DNA from 3 places in the Ancylobacter polymorphus genome. Region 3 is predicted to be linked to each of the others. Evidence: predicted binding sites of a transcription regulator. Region 3 holds the regulator's gene; each other region holds the start of a gene.
The links. The regulator LexA, encoded in region 3, represses DNA repair genes until DNA is damaged. The targets are predictions, from matches to a motif close to TGTTCNNNNTGTGTTCNG.

Region 1: a site for LexA is predicted at 1,066-1,083, ahead of K9D25_RS13150 (putative DNA modification/repair radical SAM protein). Genes of this name have one in related genera too.
Region 2: a site for LexA is predicted at 1,907-1,924, ahead of K9D25_RS05660 (YifB family Mg chelatase-like AAA ATPase). Genes of this name have one in related genera too.

What each region holds. Positions count from the first base shown of each region.
Region 1 covers NZ_CP083239.1:2,778,610-2,782,530, reverse strand. Annotated here, with positions in the region: gene carA (glutamine-hydrolyzing carbamoyl-phosphate synthase small subunit) at 1-919, shown strand, start outside; gene K9D25_RS13150 (putative DNA modification/repair radical SAM protein) at 1,099-2,313, shown strand; gene K9D25_RS13145 (UdgX family uracil-DNA binding protein) at 2,310-3,788, shown strand; gene K9D25_RS13140 (cupin) at 3,844-3,921, shown strand, end outside.
Region 2 covers NZ_CP083239.1:1,202,795-1,206,715, reverse strand. Annotated here, with positions in the region: gene K9D25_RS05665 (GNAT family N-acetyltransferase) at 1-22, opposite strand, end outside; gene K9D25_RS05660 (YifB family Mg chelatase-like AAA ATPase) at 282-1,814, opposite strand; gene K9D25_RS05655 (formate dehydrogenase subunit gamma) at 2,077-2,550, shown strand; gene K9D25_RS05650 (formate dehydrogenase beta subunit) at 2,547-3,921, shown strand, end outside.
Region 3 covers NZ_CP083239.1:3,189,456-3,193,376, forward strand. Annotated here, with positions in the region: gene gltX (glutamate--tRNA ligase) at 1-200, opposite strand, end outside; gene K9D25_RS15045 (ComEC/Rec2 family competence protein) at 308-2,680, shown strand; gene lexA (transcriptional repressor LexA) at 2,674-3,369, opposite strand; gene K9D25_RS15055 (GntR family transcriptional regulator) at 3,518-3,921, opposite strand, start outside.

The DNA.
Region 1 (3,921 bases), 410 kb from region 3:
CGGTGTGCGCGGCGTGGTGCTGCATTCCGCCATCACCGACCCGTCGAATTACCGCGCCACACGGCATTTCGACGCCTGGCTGAAGGCGCGCGGCATCATCGCGATTTCCGGCATCGACACCCGGGCGCTGACCGCGCTGATCCGCGACGGCGGCATGCCGAACGCGGTGATCGCCCATGCGCCGGACGGCCAGTTCGATCTTGCCGCGCTGAAGGCGGAAGCCGCCGCCTGGCCGGGGCTGGAGGGCATGGACCTGGTGCCGATGGTCACCACCGCCCAGCGCTTCAACTGGGACGAGACGACCTGGAGCTGGCCGCAGGGCTATGGCCAGCAGACCGCCCCGGCGCACCATGTCGTCGCCGTCGATTACGGCATCAAGCGCAACATTCTGCGCCTGCTCGCCCGCGCCGGCTGCAAGGTCACGGTGGTGCCCGCCACCGCCACGGCGGAGGAGATCCTGGCGCTGCAGCCCGATGGCGTATTCCTCTCCAACGGCCCCGGCGACCCGGCGGCGACGGGGGAATATGCGGTGCCGGTCATCCGCGAGATCATCGATCGCGGCGTGCCGACCTTCGGCATCTGCCTCGGCCACCAGATGATCGGCCTCGCCGTCGGCGGGCGCACGGTGAAGATGCACCAGGGTCACCATGGCGCGAACCACCCGGTCAAGGACATGACCACCGGCAAGGTCGAGATCACCTCGATGAATCACGGCTTCGCCGTCGACCGCGACAGCCTGCCGGCCAGCGCCACCGAAACCCATGTCTCGCTGTTCGACGGCTCCAATGCCGGCATCGCGCTGACCGACAAGCCGGTGTTCTCGGTGCAGTACCACCCGGAAGCCAGCCCGGGCCCGCAGGACAGCCATTATCTGTTCGACCGCTTCGTCGAGCTGATCGCCAAGAACAAGGCGGCGTGACACGCCGCCCGCGAAGACCCTCGCCGGCCGCCGCGCCGGTGAGGGTCATGGCGCGGACATGGGCATCGCCCGCATCAGCAATGCGCCGCTGTTCACCAAGGGCGGAACAGGCGACGGTATTTTTGGTGGGTTGATACGATCAAATAGGGAACATAAAGTGAACGTGGGAGGAATTCCACGTGGATGACACTCTGAGGACCAAGCTCGGCATTCTCGCCGACGCCGCCAAATACGATGCCTCCTGCGCCTCTTCCGGCGCACGCGGGCGTAAGGCGGAGAAGGACGGCATCGGTTCGACCACCGGCATGGGCATCTGCCACTCCTACACGCCGGACGGGCGCTGCGTGTCGCTGCTGAAAATCCTGCTGACCAATTACTGCCTGTTCGACTGCGCCTATTGCATCAACCGGCGTTCCTCCAATGTGCGGCGGGCGCGGTTCAGCGTCGAGGAAGTGGTGGCGATCACGCTCGGTTTCTACAAGCGCAATTACATCGAGGGCCTGTTCCTCTCCTCCGGCATCATCCGCTCGCCGGACTACACGATGGAACAGATGATGCTCGTCGCCCGCCGGCTGCGGCAGGAGCATGGCTTCGCCGGCTATATCCACCTCAAGGCCATCCCCGAGGCCAGCCCCTGGCTGGTGGAGCAGGCCGGGCTGTGGGCGGACCGGCTCTCGGTGAATGTCGAACTCGCCTCCGACATCAGCCTGAAGGCGCTGGCGCCGGAAAAGGACGCGCCCGGCATCAAGGCGACGATGGGCCAGATGCGGGAGCGCATCACCGAGGCACGCGCGGAAAAGCGCCGCTTCGCCCCCGCCGGCCAGAGCACGCAGATGATCGTCGGCGCCGATGCCACCACCGATGCGGCAGTGCTGGAGACCAGCGCCGGCCTCTATGGTGGCTTTGGTCTGAAGCGCGTCTACTACTCCGCCTTCAGTCCCATTCCCGAGGCCAGCCGCGTGCTGCCGGTGAAGGCCGCGCCGTTGGTCCGCGAGCACCGGCTCTACCAGGCGGACTGGCTGCTGCGCTTCTACGGCTTCTCCGTCGACGAGATCGCTGCGGGCGGTGCGGGCGGCATGCTCGATCTCGACATCGACCCCAAACTCGCCTGGGCGCTGAAGCACCGCGAGCAGTTTCCGGTGGACGTGAACGCAGCCGACCGCGAGGCGCTGCTGCGCGTGCCCGGTCTCGGCGCCCGCGCGGTGGAGCGCATCCTGCGGGCAAGACGCCAGACGAGGCTGACGCTCGACGACATCGCCCGGGTGAGCACCGGGGTGAAGCGGGCGCGCGCCTTCCTCATCACCGCCGACCATCACCCGCTCAAGCTCACCGACCGCACGAATCTGCGCGCCCGCCTCGCCCCGCCGGCACGCCAGCTGGAGCTGTTCGCGTGAGCGTGGCGGCGGCGCGCGGCACGCCGGGCGACATCCGCGAGGTCGCGCTGCGCTTCGGCGCCGACCGCGCTGGATTTCGTGCCGCCGTGCGGACGCTGGTGGCGGCACAGGTGCCGCCGGCGCGCGTGGTCTGGCGGATGGCGGTGCCGGGCGAGCCGGCCATGGAGGGCGGCGGCGACCTGTTCGGCAGCCCCGGGCCGGGGATCGCGTCCGGCGGCGCGCCGGCCCTCGCTCTGCCGCGCGCGGTCGCGACGCTGGCCGATCTCGTGCTCTGCCACCGCGATCCCGCGCGCTTCGCCCTGCTCTACACGCTGATCTGGCGCGTGACGCAGGGCGAGCGGCAACTGGCCGACAACCCGGCCGATCCGCTGGTGCATCGTCTCGGGCGCATGGCGAAGGCGGTGCGCCGCGACATTCACAAGATGCACGCCTTCGTGCGCTTCAAGGCGCTGGGAGTGGAGAACGGGCGGGAGCGTTTCGTCGCCTGGTTCGAGCCGGAGCATTTCACCCTGGAAGCCGCCGCGCCGTTCTTCCGCACCCGCTTTCCCGCCATGGACTGGGCGATTCTCACACCGCAAGGCACGGTGGGCTGGAAGGACCACACGCTCGCCTTCGGCCCGCCCGCAAGCCGGCCCACTCTGCCGGAGGGCGACGGCTTCGAGGAAGGCTGGCTCGCCTATTACGCTAGCGCCTTCAACCCGGCCCGCGCCAACCCCCAGATGATGAGGACAGAGATGCCGAAGAAGTACTGGGCGAATCTCCCGGAGGCCCGCCTCATTCCCACGCTGCTCGAAGGCGCCCCCGCCCGCGTCGCCGACATGCTGGCGCGCGAGGCCGCCACGCCGCGCAAGCGCGACCCGCAAAGGGCGGTGGCGGCGATGGCGCAGCAGGCGCCAAGCAGCCTTGAGGCATTGAACGCCCTCATCGCCGCCTCGCCCGCTTTCGTCGCCGGCGGCACCCGTGCCGTGCTGGGCGAAGGGCCGCTCCACTCGCGGCTCGCTTTGGTGGGCGAGCAGCCGGGCGACCAGGAGGACGAGGAGGGACGCCCCTTTGTCGGCCCGGCCGGGCAATTGCTGATGAAGGCGATGGCCGAGGCCGGGCTCAGCCGCGAGGCGGTCTATCTCACCAATGCGGTCAAGCACTTCAAATTCGTGCCACGTGGCACGCGCCGCCTGCACCAGAAGCCGACCGCCGGGGAGGTGAAGCATTATCGCTGGTGGCTGGAAAAGGAGCTGGATTTCGTCCGCCCGCGCCTCGTCGTCGCGCTCGGCGGCACGGCGGCGCTGGCGCTGACCGGCACGGCGCTGGCGGTGACGCGGGAACGCGGCCCACGCCAATTGGGTGCGCATGCGGGCTATCTCACCGTCCACCCCTCCTATCTGCTGCGGCTGCCGGAGGAGAGCGCGCGCAACGCGGCGTATTCCGCCTTCGTCGCCGATCTCGCGGCGGCGAAGGCGCTGGCGGAGGCGGCGTGAGCGGGGAACCGGGTGGCGCGGCAGGCGGTTGAGACTTGCCAGACCGGAGACTGCCATGACCGTTCCCGAAGCCCGCCTGTTCCCGCCGTCCGGCGGCGTGCCGAACAACCCGACACTTCCGGTCCTGATCTAC
Region 2 (3,921 bases), 2.0 Mb from region 3:
CTTCGGCGAAAAGCTGCGTCATGTCCGATCCCCCACGCTGCCTTCACTATAGCGTTTTGTGACAGGAATCACATTTCTCGGACGGTCATGTGACAGACGGGGCGCGGGTCGCACCGGTGCCGGGCGCCCCGCGCTCGGCACCGAAGCCGGGGGGCCGTCGGGGTCAATGCGGCTGCGCGGGCGGGGCGGCGATGACGACTGATCCGGCTTGCACCGCGCGGGTGGAGCGAGCTGCGACACACGCTAAATGGCCCCGGCAGGCCCCCCGTCCGCTGGCGCCGTCAGGCGGCGGCGGCGTGGCGGTCCGCAGCGGCGCGGTAGGCCAAGGCCTCGGCCAGGTGTCCCCGGCCGACCGTCTCCGCGCCGGCGAGATCGGCAAGGGTGCGCGCCACCCGCAGCACCCGGTGATAGCCGCGGGCGGAGAGGCGCATCAGCTTGGCCGCGTCCGCCAGCAGGGCCGTGCCGGCGGCGTCGGGCGTGGCGATCTCTTCGAGGATAGGGCCCGTCGCCTCGGCATTGGTGAACAGGTCAGGTCGGCCGAGCGCCAGGAAGCGCTCGCGCTGCAGCACCCGCGCCTGCGCCACCCGCCGCGCCACGGCCGCGCTGGGCTCGGAGGGGCCGGGGCGCACGAGATCGACCGCTGCGACCGCCGGCACGTCGAGATGCAGGTCGACCCGGTCGAGGAACGGGCCGGAGAGGCGCGCCTGATATTCCGCCGCGCAGCGCGGGCCGCGCCGGCAGCTCTGCCCCGGTTCGCCGGCGCGGCCGCAGCGGCAGGGATTCATCGCCGCGATCAGCTGAAAGCGGGCGGGATAGGAAATGCGGTGATTGGCGCGGGCGATGACCGCCTCGCCGGTCTCCAGCGGCTGGCGCAGCGAATCGAGCACGGCGGGAGCGAATTCCGGCAATTCGTCGAGGAACAGCACGCCATTATGCGCCAGCGAGACCTCGCCCGGCCGGGCCCGCATGCCGCCGCCCACCATCGCCGCCATGCTGGCGGAATGGTGCGGCGCGCGGAACGGGCGCCGGCTGGTCAGCGCCCCGCCCTGCAGCGTCCCGGCCACCGAGGCGACCATTGACACTTCCAGCAACTCCGAGGGGGTGAGCGGCGGCAGCAGCGAGGGCAGGCGCTGCGCCAGCATGGATTTGCCGGCGCCGGGCGGGCCGCTGAGCAGAAGATTGTGGCGCCCGGCGGCGGCGATCTCCAGCGCCCGGCGGGCCGTTTCCTGGCCCTTCACATCGGCGAGGTCGGGCAACTGGGCGGATCCCGCCTCCAGCCGCGGCTCGGGACGACTGAGGAATTGGCGGCCGGCGAAGTGATTGACCAGCTGGATCAACGAGTGCGGCGCCAGCACCGCCATGTCGGGGCTGGCCCAGGCCGCTTCCGGCCCGCACGCTTCCGGGCAGATGAGCCCGTGGCCGCGCGCATTGGCGCCGATGGCCGCCGGCAGCACGCCGGAGACGGCGGCGATGCGCCCGTCGAGCGCGAGTTCGCCCACCACGGTGAAGCCTTCCAGCGCGTCCGGACCGATGGCGCCGATCGCCGCCATCAGGCCGAGGGCGATAGGAAGATCGTAATGGCTGCCTTCCTTCGGCAGGTCGGCGGGGGCGAGGTTGACGGTGATGCGGCGGGCGGGGAGCGCCAGGCCGGAGGCGGTGAGGGCGGCGCGCACCCGTTCCTTCGCTTCGGTGACCGCCTTGTCGGCCAGGCCGACGAGATTGAAGGCCGGCAGGCCGGGGCTCACCTGAACTTGAACATCGACGGGACGGGTCTCCACCCCCTCGAACGCCACCGTCGCCACGCGCTGGACCATCGCACCCTCTCCCAGGAGATCCGGCAATGCACGTCGGGGCGCCGCCTTTCCGCACCCGCTGGTGGCAGAATACGGCCCAGAACGCGAAGGTCAAGAACAATAAGAGAACAAACCGAGTGGAACATGAACAGAACGTTAAGCGCCTACCCGCCTGATTGATGATAGAGAAATTCTATCGTGGCACGGAACACCTGAATTGATTTCGGTTTCGGCGCGTACCATCCTTACCTTTGGAAAATTCTAAAAGAAGGCTACGGGAGAAATGCCGCATTACGAACCCTGGAGCGACGAGCGTGCCCGCGCGGTCATCGATGAGTTTTCTCATCTGGAAGGCCCGCTGATGCCGATGCTCCACGCGGTGCAGGAGACGTTCGGCCACGTTCCCGACGCCGTCGTGCCCATGCTGGCCGAGAAGCTGAACGTCTCGCGCGCCGAAGTGCATGGCGTCGTGACCTTCTATCACGATTTCCGCCACGAGCCCGCCGGCCGCCATGTGCTGAAGCTGTGCCGCGCCGAAGCCTGCCAGGCGGCGGGCGGCGATGCGCTGGCCGAACATGCAGAACACCGGCTCGGCTGCAAGCTCGGTGAGACCACGGCCGATGGCCGCGTCACCGTGGAGCCCATCTACTGCCTCGGCCTGTGCGCGACCGCGCCCTCCGCCATGCTGGACGGGCGGATCGTCGCGCGGCTCAACGAGCGCCGGCTCGACGCCCTGATCGAGGAGGCCCAGTCGTGACCATCCGCATCTACGTTCCCAAGGATGCCTGCGCCATCGCCTGCGGCGCCGACGAGGTGGCCGAGGCGATCGCCGCCGCTGCCGTTTCGGCGCGCCAGCCGGTGGAGATCGTGCGCAACGGCTCGCGCGGTATGCTCTGGCTTGAGCCGATGATCGAGGTCGTCACGCCCGAGGGCCGCATCGCTTATGGCCCTGTCGAGGCTGGCGATGTCGAGGGCCTGTTCGCGGCCGGCTTCCTCACCGGCGGCGCGCATGCGCTGCGCATCGGCAAGCCGGAGGAGCACCCCTTCCTCGCCAAGCAGACCCGGCTCACCTTCGCCCGCTGCGGCATCATCGACCCGGCCTCCTATGCCGATTACCGCGCGCATGGCGGCTATAAGGGCCTGGAGCGCGCGCTGCAGCTCGGGCCGGCCGAGATCATCGAGGAAGTGAAGAAGTCCGGCCTGCGCGGCCGTGGCGGCGCCGGCTTCCCGACCGCGATCAAGTGGAAGACCGTGGCCGATGCCAAGGCCGACCGCAAATACATCGTCTGCAATGCCGACGAAGGCGACAGCGGCACCTTCGCCGACCGCATGATCATGGAAGGCGACCCCTTCGAGCTGATCGAGGGCATGACCATCGCCGGCATCGCGGTGGGCGCCACCAAGGGCTATGTCTACACCCGTTCCGAATATCCCCACGCCATCTGGGCGATGGAGAAGGCGATCGAGGTGGCGCGCGCCCATGGCATGCTGGGCGTCAACATTGCCGGTTCGCCCTACAGCTTCGATATGGAAGTGCGCATGGGCGCCGGCGCCTATGTGTGCGGCGAGGAAACCGCGCTGCTCGACAGCCTGGAAGGCAAGCGCGGCACGGTGCGCGCCAAGCCGCCGCTGCCGGCGCATAAGGGCCTGTTCCAGAAGCCGACCGTCATCAACAACGTGCTCTCGCTCACCGCCGTGCCGCATATCCTGGCCGATGGCGGCGAGTTCTACGCCAATTTCGGCATGGGCCGCTCACGCGGCACGATGCCGATCCAGATCGCCGGCAATGTGAAGTTCGGCGGCCTGTTCGAAACCGCCTTCGGCATCACGCTCGGCGAGCTGATCAACGACATTGGCGGCGGCACCGCCACCGGCAAGCCGGTGAAGGCCGCGCAGGTCGGCGGCCCGCTCGGCGCCTATGTGCCGACCTGGCAGTTCGACCTGCCCTTCGACTATGAGGCGTTCGCGGCCAAGGACGCGCTGATCGGCCATGGCGGCATCGTCGTGTTCGACGAGAGCGCGGACCTCGCCAAGATGGCGCGCTTCGCCATGGAGTTCTGCTCCGTGGAAAGCTGCGGCAAGTGCACGCCCTGCCGCATCGGCTCGACGCGCGGCGTCGAACTGATGG
Region 3 (3,921 bases):
CCGAGCCATTTCAGCCCGTCGATGATGGCGTCGATCGCTTCCGGCGTGGAGCGCTGGCGGTCGGTGTCTTCGATGCGCAGCAGCATGGTGCCGCCCTTGGCGCGGGCATACAGCCAATTGAACAGCGCGGTGCGGGCGCCGCCAATGTGCAAGAAGCCGGTGGGCGAGGGGGCGAAGCGGGTAACGACGGTCTCGGACATATTTCTTCCGTCTGCGCCGCAGGGCGGCGTCGAAGCATGGCGGGCGCGGAGCGTGCGTGTACCATAGGTCGGCGACACGGGAAAAGCGCGCAGGGGCCTTGAGGGGGATGCAGCGGCCGCCGGAACGGGAAGCGCGAGACGGGCCGCGCGCGCGGGCCCGGGCGGCGGCGCTCGGCGCGGCGGGGGCGCGCGGGCACCCGGCGGCGGGCTGGTTGCCCGAGTTGTCCCTCGCGGGCCTCTGGCAGGCACTGGCCGCCGCGCTGGTGCGCGAGTTCGAGGACCGGCGCGGCTTTCTTTTTCTACCCCTGGGCTTTGCCGCCGGCGCGGCGCTGTATTTCGCCGCCCCGCATGAGCCTCTGCCCTATGCCGGCTGGGTGCCGGCCCTCGGCTCTCTTGGGCTGGCGGTGCTGGCACGCGCCCGACCCTTCGCCTTTCATTTCTTCGCCATGCTCGCTGTGGTCGCCGCCGGCTTCGCGGTAGCGGCGCTGCAGGTGCAGCGGATGGCGCATCCGGTGCTGGCGACAACGCTCAACGCGGTGGAGGTCAGCGGCTATGTCGAAGCGGCGGAACTTCGCCCACGCGGCAGCCGGATCACCCTCGCCGTCACCCGCTTGGAGCGCCCGCGCACCGATCCGCCAAGGCGGGTGCGGGTGACGCTGGCGGGGCGGGAGCCGCCGGCCGTGGGTAGCCATGTGACGCTGCGGGCGACGCTCGCCCCGCCGCCGGGGCCGTCCTATCCCGGCGGCTTCGATTTCGGCCGGGCGATCTGGCTCGATGGCATCGGCGCCACCGGCTACGCGCTCGGACGGCTGCAGTTGACGCCGGCGCGCGGTCCGCCGCCGCCGGGACTGGCGCTCACCACCTGGCTCGACGGCACCCGCCGCGCCATCGCCGCGCGTATCCAGGCGGCGCTTCCGGGCGAGGAGGGCGGCGTGGCCGTCGCGCTGGTCACCGGGCTGCGCGACGCGGTGCCGGAGTCGATCGAGGAAAGCATGCGAATCTCCGGCCTGTCGCATGTGCTGTCGATTTCCGGCCTGCATATGGCGCTGGTGGCGAGTTCGGTGTTCTTTCTCGCCCGGGCGCTGCTGGCGCTGGTGCCGGAATTCGCGCTTTACCGGCCGATCAAGGCCTGGGCGGCGCTGCCGGCCATGGCCTCGGCGAGCTTTTACCTTTTGCTGTCCGGCGCCGAGGTGCCGACCCAGCGCGCCTATGTGATGACGCTGCTGGTGCTTGCCGGAATTGTGCTCGGGCGCCCGGCACTCACCCTGCGCACGCTGGCGCTGGCGGCGCTGGCGCTGCTGGCGCTCTCGCCTCGGGCGGTGCTCGATCCCGGCGCGCAGATGTCGTTCGCCGCGACGCTGGGCCTGGTCGCCGCCTATGAGCGCTTCGGCTATCTCCTCACCGCCGTTCCCGCGCGGACAGGCCGCTGGCTGGGCGTGCCGGCGCGCCATATCGCGGCGCTGGTGCTGGCCTCGCTGGCGGCGGGGCTGGCGACGGCGCCTTACGCGGCCTATCACTTCCAGAGACTGGCACCGCTCAGCCTGCTGGCCAATCTCGGCGCCGCGCCGGTGGTGTCGTTCATCGTCATGCCGGCCGGCCTCGCCGGGGCGGTTCTGATTCCGTTCGGCTGGGATGATCCGGCGTGGCGGCTGATGGGCTGGGGCCTCGCCCGGATGCGCGATATTTCCGATCTCGTCGCTGCGCTGCCCGGCGCGGATCGCGGCGTGCCGGCGATGCCGGTGGCGAGCCTGGTGCTGATCAGCCTCGGGCTGGTCGTGCTCTGCCTCGCCCGCACCCGCCTTGTGCTGCTGGCGCCGGTGCTGGCCACCGCCGGCCTCGCCGTCGCGGCCACGGCGCCGCGCCCTGACCTCTATGTCGATACGGAGGCGCGAACCGTCGCGGTGCGGGGGAGGGATGGCGCGCTCGCCGTGATGGGCGATCGCGACAGCGGCGTGGGCGGGCGCTTTGCGGTGGAGCAATGGTTGAGCGCGGATGGCGCGCGGTCACGCTTCGGCGCGAAGGATCTTACGGCCGCCGCCGCCTGCGATCCGCTCGGCTGTACCCTCGCTCTGCCGGACGGGCGATTGGTCGCCCTGTCGCGCGACCGGGATTCGCTGGAGGATGATTGCCGTCTCGCGGCTGTGCTGGTGACGCCCTTCGCGCCGCCGCTGGACTGCGCGGCGACGGTGATCTACCGCGATCCGCGAATTTCTGTGGGCGGTGTCTCCGCCACGCTTCAGCCGGATGGACGTCTCACCCTCGCCTTTGCCCGCCGCGGGCCGGGCACACGGCCGTGGGAGCCGAAAACCCAGTCGCCGCCAACACCTGCAAGTGAACCCGCCTCCGCCGCTGGCGCATCGCGGCAAGGGGCGCCATCCAGCTCACCCGCCGATCCCTCGGCGATCGGCGCCGACCCCGCTGCTGCCGGACCGCTCGCCACCGATGACGAGGCACCACCGGCCGCCGACGCCGCTCAATAGCGCCGGAAAAGCCCCACAAGCTTGCCCTGGATGCGAACCCGGTCAGGGCCAAAAATCCGCGTCTCATAGGCGGGGTTGGCGGCTTCCAGCGCCACCGAGGCGCCCTTGCGGCGCAGGCGCTTGAGGGTCGCTTCCTCATCGTCGATCAGCGCGACGACAATCTCGCCGGTGCTGGCGGCGTCGCATTTACGGATCAGCGCCAGGTCGCCGTCGAGAATGCCGGCCTCGATCATCGAATCACCGCGCACTTCGAGCGCGAAATGCTCCCCGCCCGACAGCATTTCCGGCGGCATGCTGATGGTGTGGTCGCGCGACTGGATGGCGGAAATCGGCGTGCCGGCGGCGATGCGGCCCATGACCGGGATCGGCACCACGCGCCGCTCCGAATCGTCGTCGGAGGGCGGGCGAACCTTGCCGAGATTTCCCTCGATCACATTGGGCGAGAAGGGACGGGCCGGCTTCGGCGGCTGAGCGTCTTCCGGCAGGCGCACCACCTCCAGCGCCCGCGCGCGGTTTGGCAGGCGGCGGATGAAGCCGCGCTCTTCCAGCGCCGTGATCAGCCGGTGGATGCCGGACTTCGACCGCAGGTCCAGCGCCTCCTTCATCTCCTCGAAGGAAGGGGGCACGCCGTCCTTCTGGAGGCGTTCATTGATGAACAGAAGCAGCTCATGCTGTTTGCGGGTGAGCATCAAGACAACCCCGTCTGCCGGACGGCGCCGGAACGAAACAAATCACGAACAAAGACTAGCCGTTCTTATTGTGTTCCACAATGGGTAAAGAGAGGTTAAATACCTCCGGCACGGCCATCGGCGCGCATCGGCGTGTCCCGTCCCGTTGTCACAGCGTCTGGGCGTATTGCTCATAGGCGTCGTGGACGATGGCGATGTGGTCGCGCATCGCGCCGGCCGCGCCGTCGCGGTCGCCGCGCAGAATGGCCGTCGTCACCCGGTCGTGCTCGGCATGCGAGAGCGCGAGGCGGCCGAGCGCGCGGAACTGCGCGCGGCGGAACGGGGACAGGCGCCGGCGCGTGCCGAGCGTCAGTTCGATCAGATAGTCGTTGTGGCTGCCGGCATAGACCGAGGTGTGGAACAGTTCATTGGCCTCGCGATAGGCGGCGAAATCCCCCAGCCGCATGAGTTCGCCCATCTCGGCATGCAATTGTTCCAGCTGCCGTCGCTCGGGCGGTGTCATCTTGAGCGCGCACAGGCCGGCGCAGAGCGCTTCCAGCTCGGCCATCACCT